4 regions of the Martelella sp. FOR1707 genome follow, and region 2 is predicted to be linked to each of the others. Evidence: predicted binding sites of a transcription regulator. Region 2 holds the regulator's gene; each other region holds the start of a gene.
The links. The regulator PhoB, encoded in region 2, activates phosphate uptake and scavenging genes when phosphate is short. The targets are predictions, from matches to a motif close to TGTCATNNANCTGTCAT.
Positions count from the first base shown of each region.

Region 1: the regulator PhoB is predicted to act here: its motif matches at 3,181-3,197, upstream of V6765_RS18445 (NAD-glutamate dehydrogenase).
Region 3: the regulator PhoB is predicted to act here: its motif matches at 3,751-3,767, upstream of V6765_RS20965 (DUF2794 domain-containing protein).
Region 4: the regulator PhoB is predicted to act here: its motif matches at 2,207-2,223, upstream of V6765_RS13585 (esterase-like activity of phytase family protein).

Region 1 is NZ_JBAKFP010000006.1:312,447-318,142, forward strand. Features, by position in the region: gene V6765_RS18445 (NAD-glutamate dehydrogenase) at 1-3,091, opposite strand, end outside; gene pdxY (pyridoxal kinase PdxY) at 3,304-4,185, shown strand; gene V6765_RS18455 (carbonic anhydrase) at 4,222-4,863, shown strand; gene V6765_RS18460 (metallopeptidase family protein) at 4,886-5,332, opposite strand; tRNA gene V6765_RS18465 (tRNA-Met) at 5,564-5,640, shown strand.
Region 2 is NZ_JBAKFP010000005.1:366,500-372,195, reverse strand. Features, by position in the region: gene pstA (phosphate ABC transporter permease PstA) at 1-453, shown strand, start outside; gene pstB (phosphate ABC transporter ATP-binding protein PstB) at 463-1,266, shown strand; gene phoU (phosphate signaling complex protein PhoU) at 1,280-1,999, shown strand; gene phoB (phosphate regulon transcriptional regulator PhoB) at 2,022-2,705, shown strand; gene V6765_RS16035 (hypothetical protein) at 2,717-2,902, opposite strand; gene V6765_RS16030 (orotate phosphoribosyltransferase) at 3,068-3,763, shown strand; gene V6765_RS16025 (carbohydrate kinase family protein) at 3,800-4,726, shown strand; gene V6765_RS16020 (M3 family metallopeptidase) at 4,742-5,696, opposite strand, start outside.
Region 3 is NZ_JBAKFP010000008.1:208,542-214,237, forward strand. Features, by position in the region: gene rbbA (ribosome-associated ATPase/putative transporter RbbA) at 1-1,849, opposite strand, end outside; gene V6765_RS20960 (HlyD family secretion protein) at 1,846-2,904, opposite strand; gene V6765_RS20965 (DUF2794 domain-containing protein) at 3,335-3,730, opposite strand; gene V6765_RS20970 (GNAT family N-acetyltransferase) at 3,967-5,118, shown strand; gene V6765_RS20975 (hypothetical protein) at 5,192-5,696, opposite strand, start outside.
Region 4 is NZ_JBAKFP010000004.1:467,155-472,850, reverse strand. Features, by position in the region: gene V6765_RS13590 (patatin-like phospholipase family protein) at 1-749, opposite strand, end outside; gene V6765_RS13585 (esterase-like activity of phytase family protein) at 1,008-2,147, opposite strand; gene parE (DNA topoisomerase IV subunit B) at 2,263-4,314, opposite strand; gene tpiA (triose-phosphate isomerase) at 4,595-5,377, shown strand; partial or broken gene secG (preprotein translocase subunit SecG) at 5,504-5,696, shown strand, end outside.

The DNA of each region.
Region 1 (5,696 bases), on a different contig from region 2:
GCTTCTCCCGGTCATAATCCTGCCAGCTCGAACGCGGCAGGTCGAACAGCCGCTTGCGCTCGGCAAAGCCCGTTGCCGGATCAGGATCGGGGTCGATGAAGATATCGCGGTGGTCGAAGGCGGCCACCAGCCGGATCTGTTCCGACAGCAGCATGCCGTTGCCGAACACGTCGCCCGACATATCGCCGACGCCCGCCACGGTGAACGGCGTGGTCTGGATATCGATGTTCATCTCGCGGAAATGCCGCTTCACCGCCTCCCAGGCGCCGCGCGCGGTAATGCCCATCTTCTTGTGGTCGTAGCCCGCCGAACCGCCGGAGGCGAAGGCGTCGTCGAGCCAGAAGCCCGCCTCCTGCGCCAGCGCGTTGGCGGTATCCGAGAAGGTCGCCGTCCCCTTGTCGGCGGCGACGACGAAATAGGGATCGTCCTCATCGGCGCGCACCGTGTCCTTCGGCGGCACCACCTCGCCGTCGATGATGTTGTCGGTTATCGACAGAAGGGTGCGGATATAGCTCTTGTAGGCCTCGCGTCCGGCGTTGAACACCTCCTCGCGGCTGCCGCCGACCGGCAGGTTCTTCGGGTAGAAGCCGCCCTTGGCGCCGACCGGCACGATCACGGCGTTCTTCACCTGCTGGGCCTTGACCAGCCCCAGCACCTCGGTGCGGTAGTCCTGGCCGCGATCCGACCATCTCAGCCCGCCGCGCGCGACCTTGCCGAAGCGCAGATGCACGCCTTCCACCTGCGGGCCGTAGAGATAGACCTCGCGGAACGGCCGCGGCTGCGGCAGGATGGCAAGCGACTGCGAGGCGAACTTGAAGGCGAGGTTTGGCCGCGGCGCGCCGTTCTCGTCGGTCTGGAAATAATTGGTCCTGAGCGTCGCGTCGATCAGCTTGACGAACAGCCGCAGGATGCGGTCGTCATCGATATTCGGCACGCCTTCCAGCCCTTCCGTGATCGTGCCGCGGGCGCTTTTCATGCCGTCGCTGCGGGCGTCATCGGAAAGTGCGGGGTTGAAGGCTGTCTCGAACATGGAAAACAGGGCCCGCGCGATAACCGGATACTGGCAGAGCGAATGGGCGATATAGTCTCCGGTGTAGTTGACGCCGGCCTGGCGCAGATATTGCGCATAGGCGCGCAACACGTTGGCCTGACGCCCGCTGAGCCGCGCCAGCAGAACCAGCCGGTTGAAGCTGTCATTGCTGATCGCGCCCTGGAAGGCGTCGACGAAGGCTTCTTCCAGACGGTCGCCATCGGCCTCCAGATCGACATCGCTTTCGACCAGCAGTTCCATGTCGTGGAGGACAACCTCGGTGCTGGCAGCGCCGCTCTCGGCATATTCCAGTTCGAAGGTCCGCTCCGAGACGACGGAGAAGCCGAGATTTTCCAGAAGCGGCACGCGCCGCGACAGCGGCACATGGGAGCCCCCGTGGAAAATCTTGAGACGGAGCACCTCCGCCTCTTCCTCATGTCGGTCGCGGTAGAAATCGATGCGCATGCCCTTCTTGGCCGCGTCGCCGATCAGCCCGAGATCAGCATAGGCCTCATCCGGGGAGAAGGCCTCGTGATAGGCCTCGTTTGCCTCGATCTCCGGCGCGCCGGGACCGGCCAGTTCCTTGAACCGCTCCGTCCAGTCGGCGGCAAGCCTTGTGACCTCGGCCTCGAGTTCGGCCTGCGGCACGTCCGGCGTCTTGTCCATGCTGCGCCGCCCGATGATGAAATGCACCCGCGCCGAACGCCCCTCGGGAAACGAGGGATAATAGGCGGACACCCGGCCCTTGTAGACGCTGGCCAGATAGTCGCCGATCTTCTCGCGCAGGCGGGAATCATAAAGGTTGCGCGGTACATAGACGAGCACCGAGACGAAACGGTCGAAATTGTCGATCCGGCTCAGCACCCGGATGCGCGGCCGGTCGGCAATCGCCATGATCTGCTCGCAGAAATCGGCAAGCAGCGGCACCGGGGCCTGGAACAGTTCGTCGCGCGGATAGGATTCCAGAATGTTCTGCAGCATCCGGCCCGCATGGCTCTTCGGTTCGTAACCGAAGCGGCGGGTGACATCCGCGATCTTGGCGCGCAAGAGCGGAATGCGCACCGCCGACTGGGTATAGGCGGTGAAGGTGAACAGGCCGACGATCCTGAGTTCGCCGACCACCTCGCCGTTTTCGCCGAAACGCTTGACGCCGATATAATCCATATACGCGCGGCGATGAACCGTGGAGGTGGTGTTGGCCTTGGTCACCAGAAGCAGTTTCGGACTTTCCAGAAAGCCGATGATTTCCGGCGTCGAGACCACGGGATTGGGGCCGCGCCGCAGCACCCGCATTTCCGGATCGGAGAGGATGCCGATCGCCGCATCCGGCACATGCTCGACCCGCGCGCCATCCGCATCCTTGAGATAGACAAGCTCGCGCATGCCGAGGAAGGTGAAATTGCCATCGCGCAGCCAGGCGAGAAAGGCAAGCGCCTCCTCCCGGGCATCCGCGACGGCAGCCGGGGCGCGGGTTTTGATTTCGTTCATCGCCGTTTCGAGCTTGGCCAGCATTTCCGGCCAGCCGGCGACCGCGAGGCGAACATGGTTCAGGATATATTCGAGCTGCGCCTTCAACCGCGCGCGCGTTTCCGGCGCGAGCTGGCGGACATGGACCTGGACATGGCTGATGCGGTCGTCCTCGGCATGCTCGATGTCGGATGAAAACGCCACCGGCGCCTGTCCCGGCGTGACGACCAGGATCGGGTGAACGGCCAGCATGAAATCATTAGTGAATTCCGCGATCTCCGCCATCACCGAATCATAGATGAACGGCATGTTGCGGTCGGTGACCGTGATCACATCGGTTGCAATACCTTCCGGCGCGATGCCTTCGACCGCGCCGATCGTGACCCGCGCGTCGCCGCCGTCATAGGCCGCGATCTCGTGGGCCGCGTGGTATGCGGCGGCCGCAATCGCTTCGGGCGTGTAGCGCTCCAGATCCTCGGGACTGGCATGGTCGAACATGAAAGCCGGGTTGATGTAAGCCTTGTTGGCCTCCCTGGCGAGGCGCTCGGCCTGCTGCATCAGGGACTTGCGCTTCTGGTCGGCTTTGGTGTCCATGTTTCCTCCAGCTTATTTTATGTCAGCGGATCGAGCCGCTATTTTGGGCGATTTTCCGCGCCATTGGGATACCGTTTAACGCCGCGGCCATGACAGCCGCTTGACAGCTTGCTCCAATAGGCGATTTAGAGCGTAATTGAGGCGAATGACAAAACAATTTCGCCGTTTTATCGTTTTGGTTGCATTCAGCCCAGGCTTCAATGGGGCCCATTATGACTTTCGACATGCCCGACGGCGCCGTTATCGCGATTTCAAGCTACGTCATGCGCGGCAAGATTGGCAACCGCGCCATCGTGTTTGCACTGGAAACTCTTGGTTACAATACATGGTCCGTGCCCACCGTCGTGCTGCCCTGGCACCCGGGCCACGGGCGCGCCACAAGGCTGCAATTTGAAGGCGAGGCTTTCGCGACGGCGCTCGGAGAACTTGGCGCAAGCCGCTGGCGCGGAGAGGTTCGCGCCGTCATCAGCGGCTATCTCGCCAGCGCGGCGCAGGCCGATGCAATCGCGCAAATGGTGGAAAACCTGCGCGCCGAAAATCCCGACCTCATCTATCTCTGCGATCCCGTGATCGGCGATGAGGGCGGGCTTTATGTTGGCGAAGACATCGCCCGCGCGATCCGCGACCGGCTTCTGCCGCTCGCCGATATCGCGACGCCCAACCGTTTCGAGCTCGCCTGGCTTTCAGGGCGCACGCTTGAAGACAACACGGCCGCAATCGATGCAGCACTTGCACTCGGGCCGGCGGAAGTCGTGGTCACCTCGGCGCATTCCATGCTGAAGCAGGGCGTCGCGGCGCTGTTCGTCGATCGCAGGCAGGCGCTGCTTGCCGAGCATCAGCGCGTCGACAACCCGCCAAACGGGCTCGGCGACCTGTTCTCCGCGCTGTTTCTGGCCGCAAGGCTTGCCGGAAAGCCGCCGGCCGAAGCGCTTGAAAAATCCACTGCTTCCGTATTTGAAACGCTGACGCGCGCGGTGCGCGAAAGCGCGGACGAGTTGATGCCGGAAAAGGATGCGCAAAGCCTGAGGGCGCCCTTTGCAAAAATTGGCCAGCGTCAATTGATGCATCCCGCCCGGCGACGTAAAAGAAACTGACGCGCTGGCACGGCGCCCGAAAATAAGGACGGCAGAATGACGGACTCTTTCCCGAAACCCCTTCTCGACGGCTACAAGAACTTCATGTCCGGACGCTATGTCGAGGAGCGCGCCCGCTATCGCCAGCTTGCCGAGGAAGGTCAGAAGCCGCAGACGCTGTTCATCGCCTGCTGCGATTCCCGCGCCGCGCCGGAAATGATCTTCGATGCCAGCCCGGGCGAGCTGTTCGTGGTTCGCAATGTCGCCAACATGGTGCCGCCCTATGAGCCGGACGGCCAGTATCACGGCACGTCCGCCGCCCTTGAATTCGCGGTCGAGGGCCTGAAAGTCAAGAATATCGTGGTGCTCGGCCATGGCCGCTGCGGCGGAATCCATGCGGCACTTTCGCCCAACGCCGATCCGCTGTCGCCAGGCGATTTCATTGGCAAGTGGACCAACCTGCTGAAGCCCGCCGCCGCCCAGATCAATTCCAATTCGATCATGACGGAAAGCGAGCGCCAGACCGCGCTGGAGCGGATATCGATCCGCAACTCGCTTTCCAACCTGCGCTCCTTCCCCAATGTGAAGGAGGCCGAGAAACAGGGCAAGCTGAAGCTCTACGGCGCCTGGTTCGACATTTCATCGGGCGAATTGTGGGTGATGGACAACAAGACCGGCGATTTCATCCGCCCGGACTAAAGATCAAAAACCGTCCGGCGCGTCAGCGCCGGGCGTCGTCCGCGTCGTCGTCGACGCTTGCCTCGATCCGCTCCATGTCGTCATCCGACAGGCCGAAATGATGGCCGATCTCGTGGATCAGAACATGGCTGACGATGTCGCCAAGCGTTTCCTCGTTTTCAGCCCAGTAATCGAGGATCGGCCGGCGGTAGAGCGTGATCCTGTTGACCATCTCGCCGGTTTCCATTGTGAAACGTTCCGAAACGCCACGCCCCTCGAACAGGCCGAGCAGATCGAACGGCGTTTCCAGCGCCATGTCCTCGAAGATTTCGTCGCTCGGAAAATCGGCAATCTCGATCACGAGGTCGCCGGTCAGCGCCCGAAACGCCTCGGGCAATCTGGCATAGGCCTCGATCGCAAGCGATTCCACGCTTTCAAGACTGGGCGAATAGCGCCCCTGCCAGTCCTCGCTTTTGTTTTCAATCGCCATATGAGCTCCTTCGCCCGGCCCATATAGGCCTTTTCGCCGGAGATTTCGAGCAAAGAATATGCCGGCATCGCCGCGCCGGATCGACGTGGCGCGCCGGGCGCGAAAATGTCGTCTGCAAACCGATTGGAAATCCCGCCCTTGACGCTTGACACCCCCTGCCGCAGGCCCTAATAACGCCCCGTCCCGCGCAAAGCGCCGGACCCCTTGTCACCGCCCGACGGTGCGCAGGTTGGCGGAGTAGCTCAGTAGGTTAGAGCAGAGGAATCATAATCCTTGTGTCGGGGGTTCAAATCCCTCCTCCGCTACCAAAAAATTCAACAACTTAGTCGGAAATCACCTATGCGTTGCGCCTTTTCGCGTCTGC
Region 2 (5,696 bases):
CGCTCGGCAGCGCTCGTCGGCGGGCTGGTGCTGACGCTGATGACGCTGCCGACGATCATCATCGCCACCCGCGCGGCGCTGAAGGCCGTACCCCCCTCGATCCGCTCGGCGGCGCTCGGCATCGGCGCTTCGAAGATGCAGGCGGTGTTCCACCACGTGCTGCCGCTTGCCATGCCCGGCATCCTCACCGGCACGATCATCGGTCTTGCCCGCGCGCTCGGCGAAACCGCGCCGCTGCTGCTGATCGGCATGGTCGCCTTCGTGGCGGATTATCCGGCAAGCCCGCTCGATCCGTCGACCGCGCTTCCGGTGCAGATCTACATGTGGGCGGGCGAGGCCGAGCGCGCCTTTGTGGAACGCACCTCTGCGGCGATCATCGTGCTCTTGGTGTTCCTGATCCTGATGAACCTGACCGCGGTCATTCTCCGCCGCCGCTTCGAGCGGCGCTGGTAGGAGACGACGATGACCCTTGATGCGAAAAGAACAATGAGCGGAAACATGAACGAACAAAGCTACAAGATGGCCGGCAAGGATGTTTCCGTCTATTACGGGCAGAAGCGGGCGCTGTTCGACGTCAATCTCAATATCCGCGAGAATGCCGTCACCGCGCTGATCGGCCCGTCGGGCTGCGGCAAGTCGACCTTTCTGCGCACGCTGAACCGGATGAACGACACGATCGACAATTGCCGGGTCACCGGCACGATCACGCTCGACGGCGAGGACATCTACACCTCCGGCATCGACGTGGTGGAGCTGCGCGCCCGCGTTGGCATGGTGTTCCAGAACCCCAACCCGTTTCCGAAATCGATCTACGAGAACGTCGCCTATGGCCCGCGCATTCACGGCCTTGCCCGCCACCGCGCCGATTTCGACAGGATCGTGGAGACCAGCCTGCAGAAGGCCGGCCTGTTCAACGAGGTCAAGGACCGGCTGCATGAGCCCGGCACCAGCCTTTCCGGCGGCCAGCAGCAGCGGCTCTGCATCGCCCGCGCCATTGCGGTCAGCCCCGAAGTGATCCTGATGGACGAACCGTGCTCGGCGCTCGACCCGATCGCGACCGCGCGCGTGGAAGAGCTGATCAGCGAGTTGAAGCAGAATTACACCATCGTGATGGTGACCCATTCGATGCAGCAGGCCGCGCGCGTTTCCGAACGCACGGCGATGTTCCACCTCGGCTACATGGTCGAGGAGGACGACACCGACACGATTTTCACAAATCCCGCGGACCAGCGCACCCAGGACTACATCATGGGCCGGTTCGGTTAAGGAGACGCACAAGATGGCACACTCGCATATCATATCGGCCTTCGACGAGGAGCTGAAATACCTCCAGCGCCGTATCTCGGAAATGGGCGGCATGGCGGAAGAGATGGTCTCGCAATCCGTCGTGGCGCTGGTCAACACCGATACCGAACTCGCCGAAAAGGTGATCGCGGAGGATCTGGCGCTGGACGATGCCGAGCGTGAGGTCGGCGAAAAGGCGATCGTCACCATCGCGCGGCGCCAGCCGGTAGCGGCGGACCTGCGCGAAATCATGGGCGCGATCCGCATCGCCGCCGACCTCGAGCGCGTCGGCGACATGGCCAAGAACACCGCCAAGCGGGTGATCTCGGTGCAGGGCACCGGCGTGCCGCGCAAGCTTGCCCATGGTATCGAGCATCTGTCGGAACTGGCGCTGCTGCAGCTCAAGGAAGTGCTCGACGCCTACACTTCGCGCCAGGCCGACAAGGCCAATTCGATCCGCGAGCGCGACGAGGAGATCGACGCGATCTACACCTCGCTGTTCCGCGAGCTTCTGACCTACATGATGGAAGATCCGCGCAACATCACCACCTGCACGCATCTTCTGTTCTGCGCCAAGAACATCGAGCGCATCGGCGACCACGCCACCAATATTGCTGAAATGATCTACTACATCGCCACCGGCTCGCAGCCGCAGGGAGAACGCCCGAAGGACGACATGTCGCCCTCGGTCGGCTCCGGCGAGAGCAAATCCTGACACCATGTGACGAGGGCACGAGATGGTTCCGAAGATTGCAGTTGTCGAAGATGAAGAAGCGCTGAGCGTTCTGCTGCGCTACAATCTCGAATCCGAAGGCTATGAAGTCGAGACGATCGCGCGCGGCGACGAGGCCGAAATTCGGCTTCAGGAGCGGGTGCCGGACCTTTTGCTGCTCGACTGGATGCTGCCGGGCGTTTCCGGCATCGAGCTTTGCCGCAGGCTGAGGATGCGGCCGGAAACCGAGCGCCTGCCGATCATCATGCTGACGGCGCGCGGCGAGGAAAGCGAGAAGGTGCGCGGCCTTGCGATCGGCGCCGACGATTATGTCGTCAAGCCGTTCTCGACGCCTGAACTGATGGCGCGGGTCAAGGCGATCCTGCGCCGGGCCCGGCCGGAAGTGCTCTCCAGCGTGCTCAAATGCGGCGATATCGAGCTTGACCGCGAGACCCACCGCGTCCACCGCAAGGCCAAGGAAGTCCGCCTCGGCCCGACCGAGTTCCGGTTGCTCGAATTCCTGATGACCTCGCCCGGAAGGGTGTTCTCCCGCTCCCAGCTTCTCGACGGCGTCTGGGGCCACGACATCTATGTCGACGAACGCACCGTCGACGTCCATGTCGGCCGGCTGCGCAAGGCCCTCAACTTCTCGCAAATGCCCGACGTGATCCGCACCGTGCGCGGCGCGGGCTATTCGATGGAAGTGTAAGGCAGTGCCTCTCAGCCGTCCCCTTCTCCCCGTGGGGAGAAGGTGGCCGAAGGCCGGATGAGGGCAGCGGCATCGCCATGGTCGTGGCGCTCGCGGGTCACTTCAACGTCCGGGGTTCTCCCCTCACCCGGCGCATGCGCGCCACCCTCTCCCCTCCGGGGCGAGGGGTAGAAGGCTGCGATGGCAATGGGTTTCATCGGCGCCTCGCCGTTGGGCGCTCCGCAAATACCGCCCCCAGACATTGCGATATCGCATCGTTTCCTTATCCTGAGGCCATCAAAGCGCTGCTCTTTCGGCAGCAGGCAATTGATTTTTCCCTTCAGACAGGGCACGGACAGACCCATCAGACAAAAGGAACCGAGATGACGCGCGCGAGTTTTACTGAGCCGGCGGTGATGGCCGACCTGATGGCCCGGATGCTGTGGGAAATCCAGGCGGTGCATTTCTCGCCCGACGAGCCCTACAAGCTCTCCTCCGGCCTTGTAAGCCCGGTCTATATCGACTGCCGGCGGCTGATCTCGTTTCCGCGGATCCGCTCCACCCTGATGGATTTCGCCGCAGCCAAGATCATGGCCGAGGCCGGCTTCGAACAGTTCGACTGCGTCGCCGGCGGCGAGACCGCAGGCATTCCCTTTGCAGCCTTTCTCGCCGACCGGCTCGACCTGCCGATGATCTATTGCCGCAAGAAGCCAAAGGGCTACGGCAAGAACGCGCAGATCGAAGGCCATATGCCGGAAGGCGCGCGGGTGCTGGTGATCGAGGACCTGACCACGGCGGGCGGCTCGATGTTCAACTTCATCGATGCGATCCGCAATGCCGGCGGCATCGTGAACCACGGCATGGCGCTGTTCTACTACGATATTTTCGCCGAAGCCGGGAAACGTTTCGATAATGGCGGCGTTGACCTACATTATATCGCAACATGGCAGAACGTGCTGGCGGTGGCGCGCGAGAAGAAACTGTTTGATGACAAGGCGCTCGATTCCGTCGCCGATTTTCTCGATCAGCCGATGGCATGGTCCAAGGCGCGCGGCGGCATTGACCAGCTGCCCGCCTGACGCCGCGAACGCGATAAAACGAACTGGGAGAAGACAATGATCCTTTGCTGCGGCGAAGCCCTTATCGACATGCTGCCCCGTGAGACCACAAAGGGCGAGCCGGCGTTTTCGCCCTATGCCGGCGGCGCGGTCTGCAATACGGCAGTGGCGCTTGCAAGGCTCGGCCGGCCGACCGGCTTCTTCTCGGGTATCTCATCGGACCTGATGGGCGATATCATCCGTGAAAAGCTCGATGCCTCCAATGTCGACCATTCTTATGTCGCCACCTCCGACCGGCCGACCACGCTCGCCTTCGTCAAGCTGGTGAACGGCGCGGCGAGCTACGCCTTTTATGACGAGAATACCGCCGGCCGGATGATCACCGAGGCCGACCTGCCGGAGATCGGCGATGATTGCAGCGCCATGCATTTCGGCGCGATCAGCCTGATCCCGGAGCCCTGCGGCTCGACCTACGAGGCGCTTTTGATGCGTGAAGCGGAGAGCCGCGTGATCTCGCTCGACCCCAATATCCGCACGAGCTTCATCACCGACCCCGACAAGCACCGTGCCCGGATCGAGCGGATGGCGGCGAAAGCCGATATTCTCAAATTCTCCGACGAGGATCTCGACTGGTTCGGGCTGGAAGGTTCGCTCGACGACAAGGCCCGCCACTGGATTGCAGCCGGTGCCAGCCTCGTTGTCGTGACCCGCGGCGGCGACAGCACGATCGCCTACACCGCTAAAGAGAAGGTCGAAGTGGCAAGCGAAAAGGTCGAGGTGGTCGACACCGTCGGCGCCGGCGACACGTTTGACGCCGGCATCCTCGCCTCGCTCGACCTCGCCGGCCTGCTCACCAAGGACAAGGTGAAGACGCTTTCCGCCGATGCCATCCGCGATGCGCTGGCCCTTGGCGCAAAGGCCGCCGCCGTCACCGTATCCCGCGCCGGCGCCAACCCGCCCTTCGCCCGCGAAATCGGACTATGATCGGGGGCTGGTTCCCTACACCAGCCCGCGGCCCTTCAGCATTGCCTCAGGGCCCGGCATGCGGCCCCGGAACGCCTGATAGGCCGCCTCGGGCGCGACAGAGCCGCCTTTGGTGAGGATTTCCGATTTGAGCTTGCCGGCGGTTGCCGGGTCGAAGACGTTGCCGGCCTCCTCGAAGGCCTCGAAGGCGTCGGCGTCCAGCACTTCGGACCACATGTAGGAATAATATCCTGCGGAATAGCCATCGCCGGAGAAGATGTGCAGGAAATGCGGGATGGCATGGCGCATCGCGATCGCCTTCGGCATGCCTATCGCATTGAGCACGCCGTCCTGGAACGCCACCGGATCGGCCGGCGGGTGTTCTGCCGTATGGAGACGCATGTCGACGATCGCGCAGGCGGTGTATTCGACGGTCGCGAAGGCCTGGCCGAAGGTCGCGGCGGCAAGCACCTTGTCCATCAGCGCCTCGGGCATCGGCGCGCCGGTTTCAGCATGGAGCGCGTAGGTCTTCAGCACCTCCGGCGTGGTCAGCCAGTGCTCGTAAAGCTGGGAGGGCAGTTCCACGAAATCGCGGTCGACGCCGGTGCCCGAGACCGAGGGATAGGTGACATCCGACAGCATGCCGTGCAGCGCATGGCCGAATTCGTGGAACAGGGTGCGGGCATCATCCAGCGATAGCAGCGCCGGCTTTCCGGCGGCGGGCTTGGCGAAATTGCAGACATTGATGACGATCGGGATTTCGCCCTCGTCTCCGTCTGGCAGGGTCAGCCGGTGCTGGCTCTGCAGGGCGTTCATCCACGCGCCGGAGCGCTTCGAGGTGCGGTTGAAATAGTCGCCGAGGAAAAGCGCGATCAGGTCATCGTCGCTATTGCGGATTTCATAGACCCGCACATCGGGATGATAGGCCTTCACATCCGGCTTCGCCACGGCGCGAATGCCGAACAGCCGCTCGGCCACGGCAAAACAGGCC
Region 3 (5,696 bases), on a different contig from region 2:
AGTCGCGGCTGACCGTCGTGCGGTCGTGGTCGAGCACCGCGAAAGGCAGGTCCTCGACATCCATGCTGATCCCGTAGCCGAGGACGAACAGGAGCACCAGACTACCGATAAAAGCGAAGGCGGCGCGGATCGGGTCGCGGCGCAGTTCCAGCGCCTCGCGCCGGGCATAGCTCATGATCCGCCGCGGATCGAGCCGGCGATTGTGCACAGGCTGATGCCCAGGTCCGATGGCGTGGACGATATCCGCGGAAACGGCATCCGTTTGCGGCCCGCCTGCCGCGCTGCCCCCCTCCCCGATCGCATCCTCCAGATAGGAAACGAAGGCTTCCTCGAGATTGGCAGTGCCGCGCGTCTCGACGATCGCGGCCGGTCTGTCAGACACCAGCACCTTGCCGGCATGCATCAGGGAAATGCGGTCGCAGCGCTCCGCCTCGTTCATGAAGTGCGTGGAGATGAAGATCGTCACGCCGTCATTGCGCGCCAGATCGACGAAACTCTGCCACAGCTGGTCACGCGCGATCGGGTCGACGCCGGAGGTCGGCTCGTCGAGGATCAGCATCTCGGGCGCATGGATCATGGCGACGGCGAGCGACAGGCGCTGGGTGACGCCGAGCGGCAGGGCATCGGGCAGCGTTTCCAGCACATCCGTCAGGTCGAAGCGTTTCGCCATTTCGGCGATTCGGGCCGGAATATCCGCCGCCGGCAACTGAAAAAGGCGGGCATGCAGGTCCAGGTTCTGACGAACGGTCAGCTCGGAATAGAGCGAAAAGGATTGCGACATGTAGCCAACGCGCCGGCGGGTATCGAGATCGCGCGGATCGACCTCGCGCCCGAACAGCCGCGCGGTGCCCTCACTGGCCGGCAGGAGGCCGGTCAGCATCTTCATCGTCGTCGTCTTGCCGCATCCATTCGAGCCGAGAAAGCCGAAGATTTCGCCCCTGGGAATGCGGAAGCTGACATTGTCCACGGCGGTGAAATCGCCAAAGCGCATCGTCAGCCCGTCGGCCTCGATCGCGGGCGCGCCGTCGCCGCGCTCGGGCCGGGGCGGAATATCCACCTTCTTATGGCGGCTGCGCTTTTCCTGCGGCAGTACGGCGATGAAGGCGTCATCGAGCGAGGACGTGCCAGTCTTCGCCTGAAGCTCGGCCGGCGTTCCCGTCGCCAGCACGCGGCCGCCGTCCATGGCGACGAGCCAGTCGAACCAGGCCGCCTCCTCCATATAGGCGGTTGCGACGATCACCCCCATGCCCGGCCGGTTGGCCCTTATAGCGTTGATCAGTTCCCAGAACTGCCGCCGGGAAAGCGGGTCGACGCCCGTTGTCGGCTCATCGAGGATCAGGAGGTCGGGATCGTGGATCAGCGCGCAGCACAGGCCGAGCTTCTGCTTCATGCCGCCGGAAAGCTTGCCGGCCGGGCGGTCGGCAAAGGGATCAAGACCGGTGGCGGCCAGAAGTTCATGAATGCGGCGCTCGCGCTCCCTGCGGGCATGACCGAAGAGGCGACCGAAGAAATCCACATTCTCGAATACGGATAGGGTCGGATAGAGATTCTTGCCGAGCCCCTGGGGCATATAGGCGATGCGGGGGCCGATCGCGCTGCGGTCGCGCGCCTTCCGCATGTCGGCGCCCAGCGCCTCGACCGCGCCGGCCTGGACCTTGCGCGCCCCTGCGATCAGCGAGAGCAGCGTCGATTTCCCGACGCCGTCAGGGCCGATCAGGCCCACCATCCTGCCGGCAGGAAAGTCAATCGATACGTCGTCGAGCGCACGGGTCTTCTTGAACGCATGGCTGACGTTCAGCAGGCGCGCCGCAAGCGCGGGAGCATCGCTGGTTTGCGCCGGCCCGCTCATTCCAGCAATCCGGTGCGCAGGCTTTCAGGCCATGCCGCCTCCGGGTCGGTCTTGACATAGGCTATGCCGGGCAGACCCGGTTTGACGTAATCGGCGTATCGTTCAAGAAGCGCCGGCGCAACGCGTACCCGCACGCGGAACATCAGCCCCTGGCGCTCCTCGGCTGTCTCGACGGTGCGCGGAGTGAACTGCGCGACATCGGACAGAAACGAGACGGTAGCCGGAATCACCACGCCCGGCGCGGTGTCGAGGACGATGCGCGCCTCCGAGCCGATGGCGAGACGCCCGGCCTCCAGCGTGGGCAGAAAAACGGTCATGTAGACATCGCCGAGATCGATGAGGTTCAGGACCCGCCCGCCGCCGGCGACAACCTCGCCCGGTTGGGCGACGAGATACTGCACCCGGCCGTCCCGGGGCGAGCGCAACGTGCTGTCATCGATCTCCGTCTGGATCCGCTCTATCGCCGCCTTGGCCGCCTCGATATTGGCCTCCGCATCCACGATCCGCGCCCGCGCCGTGGCGATGCCCACCTCGGCGACGGCGACCTGGGCCCGCGCGGCGTCGAGCGCCGCGCGGGCGCCTTCGAAACGGGCGCGATCATCCTCCACCGTCTGCTGGGCCACGGTGTTGCGTTCGACGAGCTGTTGCGAGCGGTTGAAGCGGCTCTCGGCCGAGCCAAGCTCTGCCTCGCGCTGGGCGACGACCGCCAGCGCGGCGGAACGTTCGGCCTCGGCCTGCTTAACGCCGCTCTCCGCCACGTCGCGGCCGATCCGGCCGCGCTGCAACTGCGCACGCGCTTCCCGCAACATCGCGTCGAGCTGCTGGGTGTCCATATGGGCAAGCACCTGGCCAGCCGACACGGTGTCACCCTCCTGCACGAGAATATCGCTGATCCGGCCACCGGAGCGGGCGGATATGTCGATGGAGACCGCCTCGATGCGGCCATTGCCCGAGGCAATGCCGGCCGGCAACCCCTCCTCCGCCAGGCGCTCGGTCAGATACCAGCCGGCAACGGCCGCAACCGCCACGAGCGCCACCGCGAACCAGAGGTTCATGAAGAGTCGTTTCAGCCGCTCAAGCATAGGGATCGCACTCGGTCGTCGTTGGGAAGAGCCATCTTATATCCCAAAATCCTGGAGCATCGGGCGAAAAGTGGAATCCGGTTTTTCGATAACCCGATGCGTCGCAACAAACCATAGTGAGGTTCAGATTAACCGCTCCATGATCTAGGACAATAGGAAGCTGCATCATATAGAAAAATCGCGTCGCACGAGATGTGAACGCGAACGGAGCCCCTTTTTGCCAAACTGGAGTGCTCCATTACCGCCTCAGGCGTTGGGCAAAAAGAGGAATCCTTTTTCGAAGATTCCGACGCGCCAAGGAAAAATGGCTAAATCAACGGGCGGAGGATCGCCGCCAGCAAAATACCGCGCCCAACGCGCGCAAACCCGGCTTGGGTGCAGAACAGCCGGGAGCCGGGCAGAACTACTTCTCCACCAACTTCAAATTCCGGTCGAAGACCTTCAGCACCTGTTTCAGGTCATGCCCGCGCTTGAGCACCATGCCGGCGGTATTGGTGACCGAAAACGCGCCCTGCTTGGCCGCAAGTTTCGGGTTCTTCTCGATCCGGTAGAGTGGCATTTCGCCTGCGCGCTTGAAGACCGAGAACACCGCCTTGTCTTTCATGTGGTCCAGCGCATAGTCGCGCCACTCGCCCTCGCCGACCATGCGGCCGTAGATCCAGAGGATCGCGTCCAGTTCGCGCCGGTGGAAGGTCACCGGCAGGGGCTCGGCCTTCTGGCCGGCGCGATATTGGCTGAGCTCCACCACATTGGCGTTGGCGGCAGCCCGGCCGCGTTGCGTTTCCGGCTTGTCAGCCATGGCGTCTCCGCTTCGCAAACATGACACTTACAAGACAGTCTGCCCGTATCGGCCAAAATTGCAAGGCCGGTGTGGCGTGAGAGTGGCCAACGCTTTGTTAACCGAAACCGGTTATCCCTTGTTAAGTGCGTTTGTAAGAGTTCAGTATCCATGCGTTCAGGCCCCCCAGAGCTGCCCGTCTTGCCGGACATGCCGCGCGCATCGCGCTTCGGCCGCCGGCCGAAAGGGGCGCGGCCATGAGCATCATTCGCAAGGACCTTGGCCAACGCCCGCCTGCCCGCCTCAAATCCAAGCTTTCCGTCGTCCAGCCCGGCAAGGCCGTACCCGATATCCGCCTTGAAGTCAGAAGCGGCGGCGAGTTTTCGCTCTATTCGCAAGCGCCCGACCATATGGAGCCGGCGATGGACCGGCTGGCCGAGAGTGCGATCGAGCGCAACATCTTCCAGACCCCTGCCTTCCTGCTGCCGGCGCTCGGCGAGCGCCATTCGCTGCTCAGGGTCGCGCTGATGGAAGACGGCGACAGCGATGACAGTCTGACCGCGCTGATGACCTTTTCGGTGCGCGGCAATGGCTCGCATCTGCTTGCCCACGCGATCGGCGATATCGGCTATCACGCGCCGCTGATCTCGCGCCACCGGCCGATGGCGACACTCGACCAGCTTTTCGAGGCGCTTGCCGGCTCGCTCGTCAACCTGCCGGGCATCGCCGTATTTCCGCATCTGCTCGCCGATGGCGCGTTCATGCGCTTCGCCCGCGCGGTGGCCGCCGCCCGCGGCCTTGCCTTCCGGGTCACCCATGCCCGCCGGCGACGCGCGCTGTCCGGTCCGATCAACCCCGCCAACGCAGCGCTAACGCCGGACGAGCGCGAGGCGTGGCAGGCCAATCTTGCAAAGTGGGAGGCGCTTAACGCGCGCGGGAAGATCGGTTACCATATCGCCCGCAATCCATCCGAAACGGCGCTGATGCTGGATGAGCTGTCAGCGCTCACGACGACGGTCGCGGAAGACCGGTCCCGATTTGCGGCGCTGCTGCCCACGGCCAAGAAGCTCGGTCGCAACGACCAGCTTCGCATCCACGCGCTCTATCTTTCGGGCGAGATGATTGCGGCGGCGATCCAGCCGGTCACGGCCGGCGAAGCCTGGATCTGGCAGGTGTTCGTGCGGCCGGACATGGAACAGGAAGCGGTCGACGAGCAGTTGATCATGCGGCTGACGGAATGGAACACCCGCGACGCCAATATCGCGGTGACCCGCGCAGCCCCCGGCGTCGGCCCCTATCTGGCGGAGCGGTTCTGGCCGGTCGAGGAAGGCTATGCCACGCTGATGGTCGCGATCCGCCCCGGCATGGAACGCGCGATCGACGCGCTGGCCCGCGAGCACCGGGACTGAGCGTTCAAATCATTCTCAAGACAGACGGCCCGGACCGCAGGCCGGGCGGCTCAAAAGAGAAATCCGAAGCCTCTCAGCGGCACTTCTTCAGGCGCGAGTCTTCCGGCCGGTTCATCAACGCGAAAATATCGATATCGGACAGCAACGGATGGAATTCTCCGTCGGAATCCGCCCTGATCAGCACATCGAGCGGCACTGCGGGGGCTACCATCGCGCCGTTCCAGCAGGTGGAATCGAGATCGACCTCGAAACCCGGCTTGGCGCTGCCGGCGCCGCGCGCGACCGCCATCTGCTCCTGCTGATCCCGCAGGCGCAGCGCATCGGCGGGCGCCAGTCTCAGAAGCGTCACCACCTGCCCCGGCTTGCGGAATTCGGCAACCGCGGCATCGACCTTCTCGGAATCGGCATTCACCAGCGTATAATCCTGGCTGATATCGCCGCCCGCGCCGCGCTGATAGACGGTCAGCTCGACCTCGCCCTTCGGCAGCCGGAACTCCTCCGGGGCCAGAACCGCGATCCGAAGCGAAGCGGGATTGGCGGCGATCGGCGTGGGGATCGGCTCGGAGGCACCCGGCAGG
Region 4 (5,696 bases), on a different contig from region 2:
GACCCGGGAATGTTACCGTCATTCTCGATCGTCGACCCGGTCACGTCGATGCCGATGGTGATGTAGCGGTCGGCGTCGAGAAGGTCGAAGGGCGTCGGGTTCACGAAGCCGCCGTCGATCAGCACCCGGCCGTCGCGGCTGACCGGCGTCAGCAGAACGGGCAGGGCGGAGGACGCGGCGATCGCCGACAGCAACGGTCCCTCGCGCATCACATATTCGTTCTGTTCGTAGAAATCGGTCGCGATGATCGCGAGCGGTATCTCCAGCCCCGCGAAATCGGCGGGCAGGTCCGCAGGCAGCAGCGCTGCGAACAGCACCTCGGGCTCGATCACCGCCGGGCGGAACAGGTTGAACAGCGAGCCCCAGGTATCGCCGGTATCGATCAGCAGGCGCTTCAGCAGCGACTGGCGCTGGGTCAGCAGGTCCACGCCATATTCACGGATTTCGGTGCCGGTCATGCCGCTGGCATAGAGCGCGCCGATGATCGAGCCCATCGACGTGCCGGTCATCTGTTTCGGCTTGATGCCGAGTTCATCAAGGCTCTGGAGGTAGGGGATATGGGCAAAGGCCTTGGCCGCGCCGCCGCCGAGCGCCAGCGCGAAACCATCGCGGCCGACGGGCTCAGCCTCCAGCGCGACGCCGGGCAGGTTGCGGGTGATCGTTCCCGGTCGGCTCTCGGCCATGGCAAGACCGGTTGCGCCGGCCAGGCCGGCAGCAGAGGCGATGATGAAGTTTCGGCGCGAAGTCATTGTTTCACAGAGCTTTTCTGTTTTTGTCCGGCGCAAACTATAAAGAGCGTATCCATGCCCGACAAGCGCGGAAACCGGCTCAATTTTAGCGTTTACGGAGAAACTGGTTTAAGTCGTTGGTACCATGGTTTGAGTTTCCTCCGTAACGCCATGTTTATTAAAGATATAATTAACCTTAATGCCAGCCTTTCACCATCACGTGCGGGCCCGCGTTTAACGAGGATGCGGGCCCGCCTTATCGATTCGACCAGCACCGTCTCAGCGGCTGACGCCGGGCAGGCTTTCGATCCGGAAGGCCAGAAACTGGGTCTTCTGGTCGGCATTGAAATTGTTGTCGGAGGCCAGCAGCAGCAGCGGCGTTCCGTCTTCCGCCCGGCCGATCGTCATCGCCTCGATATTGTCGGGCTCGATGCCGATGGCGCCGAGATCGAGGATCTGCGTCTTGGCAACCGGAACGATGGTCTCGTCGGTGTCGGCAAGCGAGGCGATCGCCGAAACATCGGTCGCGCCGTCGAGGTCGATCATGAAGATCCGGATGGTGAAGCCGCGGTTTTCGGCGAAGCTGCGCTCGGAGACCAGAAGGCGGGTGTCGTCGAGCGGCATCATGTCGGACAGGCCGTTGTCGTTCCACGCGCCGCCGTCGACCGGCGCATGGGGAATAGGGTCGATCATGTAGACATACTGCGCCGTCGGTTCGCCGCTTTCGGCATCGTAGCGCACGATCCGGGCGGGGCTTGCGGTGGTCAGCGTCGAGGCGGGACCGTCCTGATAGAGGGCTGCCTCATTGGCCACGAGCACATCGCCTGCCGGCAGCACAGCGATGCTCTCGAAGGCGTTGTTGTTGCGGACGCCGGTGGCGTGGTCCTCGCTCGGCGCAAAGCCATCGGGCAGGGCGAATTCGCGCACGAAATCGCCATCGGTTGACGTGACGCGCACGAACGGCGCGATCATCGCCTTGCCGTCGCCCTCGCTCGACCAGATCAGATTTTCGCCGAACAGGCGGATCTGCTCGGGATCGACGGTCTTTTCCGCAAAGGGCGATCCATTCTCGTCCTTCAGCGTCACGGTCTTCACGACCGAGACATCGTCGATGCCGTTGGCGCCTGATTCGATATCGAGTTCGTAGAACCGGGCCGGAGCCTTCTGGGAACGGTCGTCGGAGATCGCGATGTAGCGGCCGGTTGCGGCATCGTAGTCGATCCCGGAAATGCCGCCGAACTCTACGCCGTCGACAATGGTGCCGGTATCGATGGCGAATTCGCCGGCGAATGTCAGGCTGACGGGGGCGTCGCAGTCGTTAATGGGGCAATCGACGGCAATTGTCTTGCCGATCTCGGCGGCATGGGCGCCGGCGGCGAGTATGGCGATAAGGGTAGTGGCGGAAAGCAGGGATTTCATGGCAGCACCTCGTGTGAGACGGCGGGAGTTGACCGTCATTGAGGTAGTGCCCTCGCTCGTTATCAGGCGTATGACACCGGCCCCCGTGAGAGCGTCTCCGGGCCGGCGCTCGCCGTCAGATATCCAGGTTTTCCGCGAACGCCGCGTTTTCCTGGATGAAGCGGAAGCGGGCTTCCGCCTTGGTGCCCATCAGGTCTTCCACCGCGGCCTTGGTGCCTTCGAAATCGACGTCGTCGATATCGACGCGCAGAAGCGTACGCTTCTTCGGGTCCATCGTGGTTTCCTTGAGCTGAGCCGGCAGCATTTCGCCAAGACCCTTGAAGCGGCTGATCTCGACCTTGCCGCGCCCGGTAAACACCGACTTCATCAGCTCTTCGCGGTGGGCATCGTCGCGGGCATAGGCCGTCTTGCCGCCCTGGGAGAGTTTGTAGAGCGGGGGGACGGCCAGATAGAGGTGGCCCTGGCGGATCAGCTCCGGCATCTCGGTATAGAAGAAGGTGATCAGCAGCGAGGCGATATGCGCGCCGTCGACGTCCGCATCGGTCATGATCACGATGCGCTCATAGCGCAGGTCTTCCTCGCGGTATTTCGTCCGCGTGCCGCAGCCGAGCGCCTGGATCAGGTCGGCCAGCAACTGGTTGGAAGAAAACTTGTCGCGCCCGGCGCTCGCCACGTTCAGGATCTTGCCCCGAAGCGGCAGGATCGCCTGGTTGGCGCGGTTGCGCGCCTGCTTGGCGGAGCCGCCGGCCGAATCGCCCTCGACCAGAAACAGTTCCGCGCCGGCGGCGGTGTTCTGCGAGCAGTCGGCGAGCTTGCCGGGCAGGCGCAGCTTCTTGACCGCGGTCTTGCGGTTGACCTCGCGCTCCTTGCGCCGGCGCAGCCGCTCCTCGGAGCGTTCGATCACCCAGTCGAGCAGTTTTTCCGCCTCTGCGGGGTTGGCGGAAAGGTAGAGATCGAAGGGGTCGCGCAACGCGTTTTCGACGATCCTCTGGGCTTCAACGGTCGCGAGCCTGTCCTTTGTCTGGCCGACGAATTCCGGCTCGCGGATGAAAACCGACAGCATGCCGACGGCCGAAATCATCACGTCGTCGGTGGTGATCTGCGCGCCGCGCTTGTTGCCGATCATCTCGGCATAGTTCTTCAGGCCGCGCATCAACGCCTGGCGCAAACCGGCCTCGTGCGTGCCGCCTTCGGGCGTGGGGATGGTGTTGCAGTAGGAATGGACGTTCGGGTCGCCGCCATACCAGGCCACCGCCCATTCGACCGCGCCGTGGCCGCCGGTCTTCTCGGTCTTGCCGGCGAAAATCTCGCGGGTGACGGTGAAGTCCTTGCCGATGGTTGCGGCGAGGTAATCCTTCAGCCCGCCGGGGAAGTGGAACTCCGCCTTTTCCGGCAGGTCCTCCTTGCCTTCGACCAGCGAGGGATCGCAGGACCACCGGATTTTCACGCCGCCGAACAGATAGGCCTTGGAACGCGCCATCCGGAAGAGGCGGGCGGGATCGAATTTCGCGCGCGGCCCGAAGATTTCGGCATCGGGATGGAAACGGATCTTGGTGCCGCGCCGGTTCTGTGTCGGGCCGCAATCCTCAAGCTCGCCCTGCGGCACGCCGCGCGAGAAGGAAAGCCGGTAGAGCCGCCGGTCACGGGCAATCTCGACCTCCAGCACATCGGAGAGCGCATTGACGACCGAGACGCCGACGCCGTGCAGACCGCCGGAGGTCTCATAGGCCTTGCCGTCGAACTTGCCGCCGGCATGCAGCTTGGTCATGATCACTTCCAACGTCGACTTGCCGGGCACCTGCGGATGGTTTTCCACCGGAATGCCGCGGCCATTGTCGGTCACCGTCAGAAAACCCTCGGCGTCGAGATGAACGTCGATGAAATCGGCATGACCGGCGACAGCCTCATCCATCGAGTTGTCGATGACTTCCGCAAACAGATGATGCAGCGCCTTTTCATCGGTGCCGCCGATATACATGCCCGGTCGCATGCGCACCGGCTCCAGCCCCTCGAGCACGCGGATAGAGGAGGCGCCATAGTCCGCGTTTTCCAAGGAGGCGGGGGCCGAGGTTCTCGGCTTTGCCGCGCTCTTGCGCTCGGGCTGCGTTGTATCGGTTTCGGCCTTGCTGCCGCCAAGATCGGCGAAGAGGTCTTTGCTGTTGTCCATAGGGTCGGGCAGCCTGTAAAGATCGGTTTGCGCTGGTGCCGGCGCTTTGCGGCGAATCACCCTGCTATTCTGGCAAAGTTTTGGTCGCGAGGCGATGCCGCGCCAGATTCTCGCGATAAGGGTGTGGATAGTCTGATGCGCCGTATAAAGCCGTGATTGCGCCTGCTGTCAAACCATGAGCGGCAAAACGCCCTTTGACGGCGCGCGCAAAACGGACGACAAGGGAAGACCTTTGCCGGTCGCGCCGGCCACAAAAGCAATGAACGGGAGAATGACGAAGATGACTGCCGCAATACGCCCCATGGTCGCCGGTAACTGGAAGATGAACGGCACCCGCGACTCGCTGGCTCAGGTCCGGGCCATCGCCGACGGGGTGAGCGGCGGGCTCGCCGACAAGGTCGACGCGCTGATCTGCCCGCCGGCAACGCTGCTCTACGTCGCGACCACGCTGACGGAAGACACAAAGCTGATGATCGGCGGCCAGGATTGCCACGAAAAGGCGCGCTCCGGGGCCCATACCGGCGACATCTCGGCGGAGATGATCAAGGACTGCCTCGCCACCCATGTCATCGTCGGCCATTCGGAGCGTCGCGCCGAGCACCACGAAAGCAACCGCACGGTCTGCACCAAGGCGCGCGCTGCCTATGACCAGGGCCTGACCGCGATCGTGTGCATTGGCGAGACCCGTGAGGAGCACGCCGCAGGCCGCACCATGGAAGTGCTGAAGACCCAGCTCTTTGAATCGATGCCGGACGATGCCACGCCTGAAAACACCATCATCGCCTATGAGCCGATCTGGGCGATCGGGACCGGTCAGACGCCGGGACCGGAACAGGTGGCCGAGGTCCACGCCGCCATGCGCGCGGATCTGGTCGAGCGTTTCGGCGAGGCGGGCGAAAAGATCCGGCTGCTCTATGGCGGCTCGGTGAAGCCCGCCAACGCCCGCGAACTCTTGAGCGTGCCCAATGTCAACGGCGCGCTGATCGGCGGCGCCAGCTTGAAAGCGCCCGATTTCCTCGCCATCTATCAGGCCTATGACGATATTCTGTCCTCTGCAAAGTAAGAATAGACCACGGTTCGGGCTCAAAACGGCCAGAAAAAGGGGTTGGATTGCGCGCCGGCCTCATGTAGAGAGACGCCAGTTATTCTAGCGGGCCCGGACCTTAAGGCGGGGCCGGATTGGACATTCATGCAGACGGTATTGATCGTAATTCACCTGATAATCGTCGTTGCGCTGGCCGGTGTGATCCTCATCCAGAGGTCGGAGGGCGGCGGGCTCGGCATCGGCGGTGGTTCCGGTTTCATGACCGCGCGCGGCACGGCCAATGCGCTGACGCGCACCACGGCCATTCTCGCAACGCTGTTTTTCGTGACCTCACTCG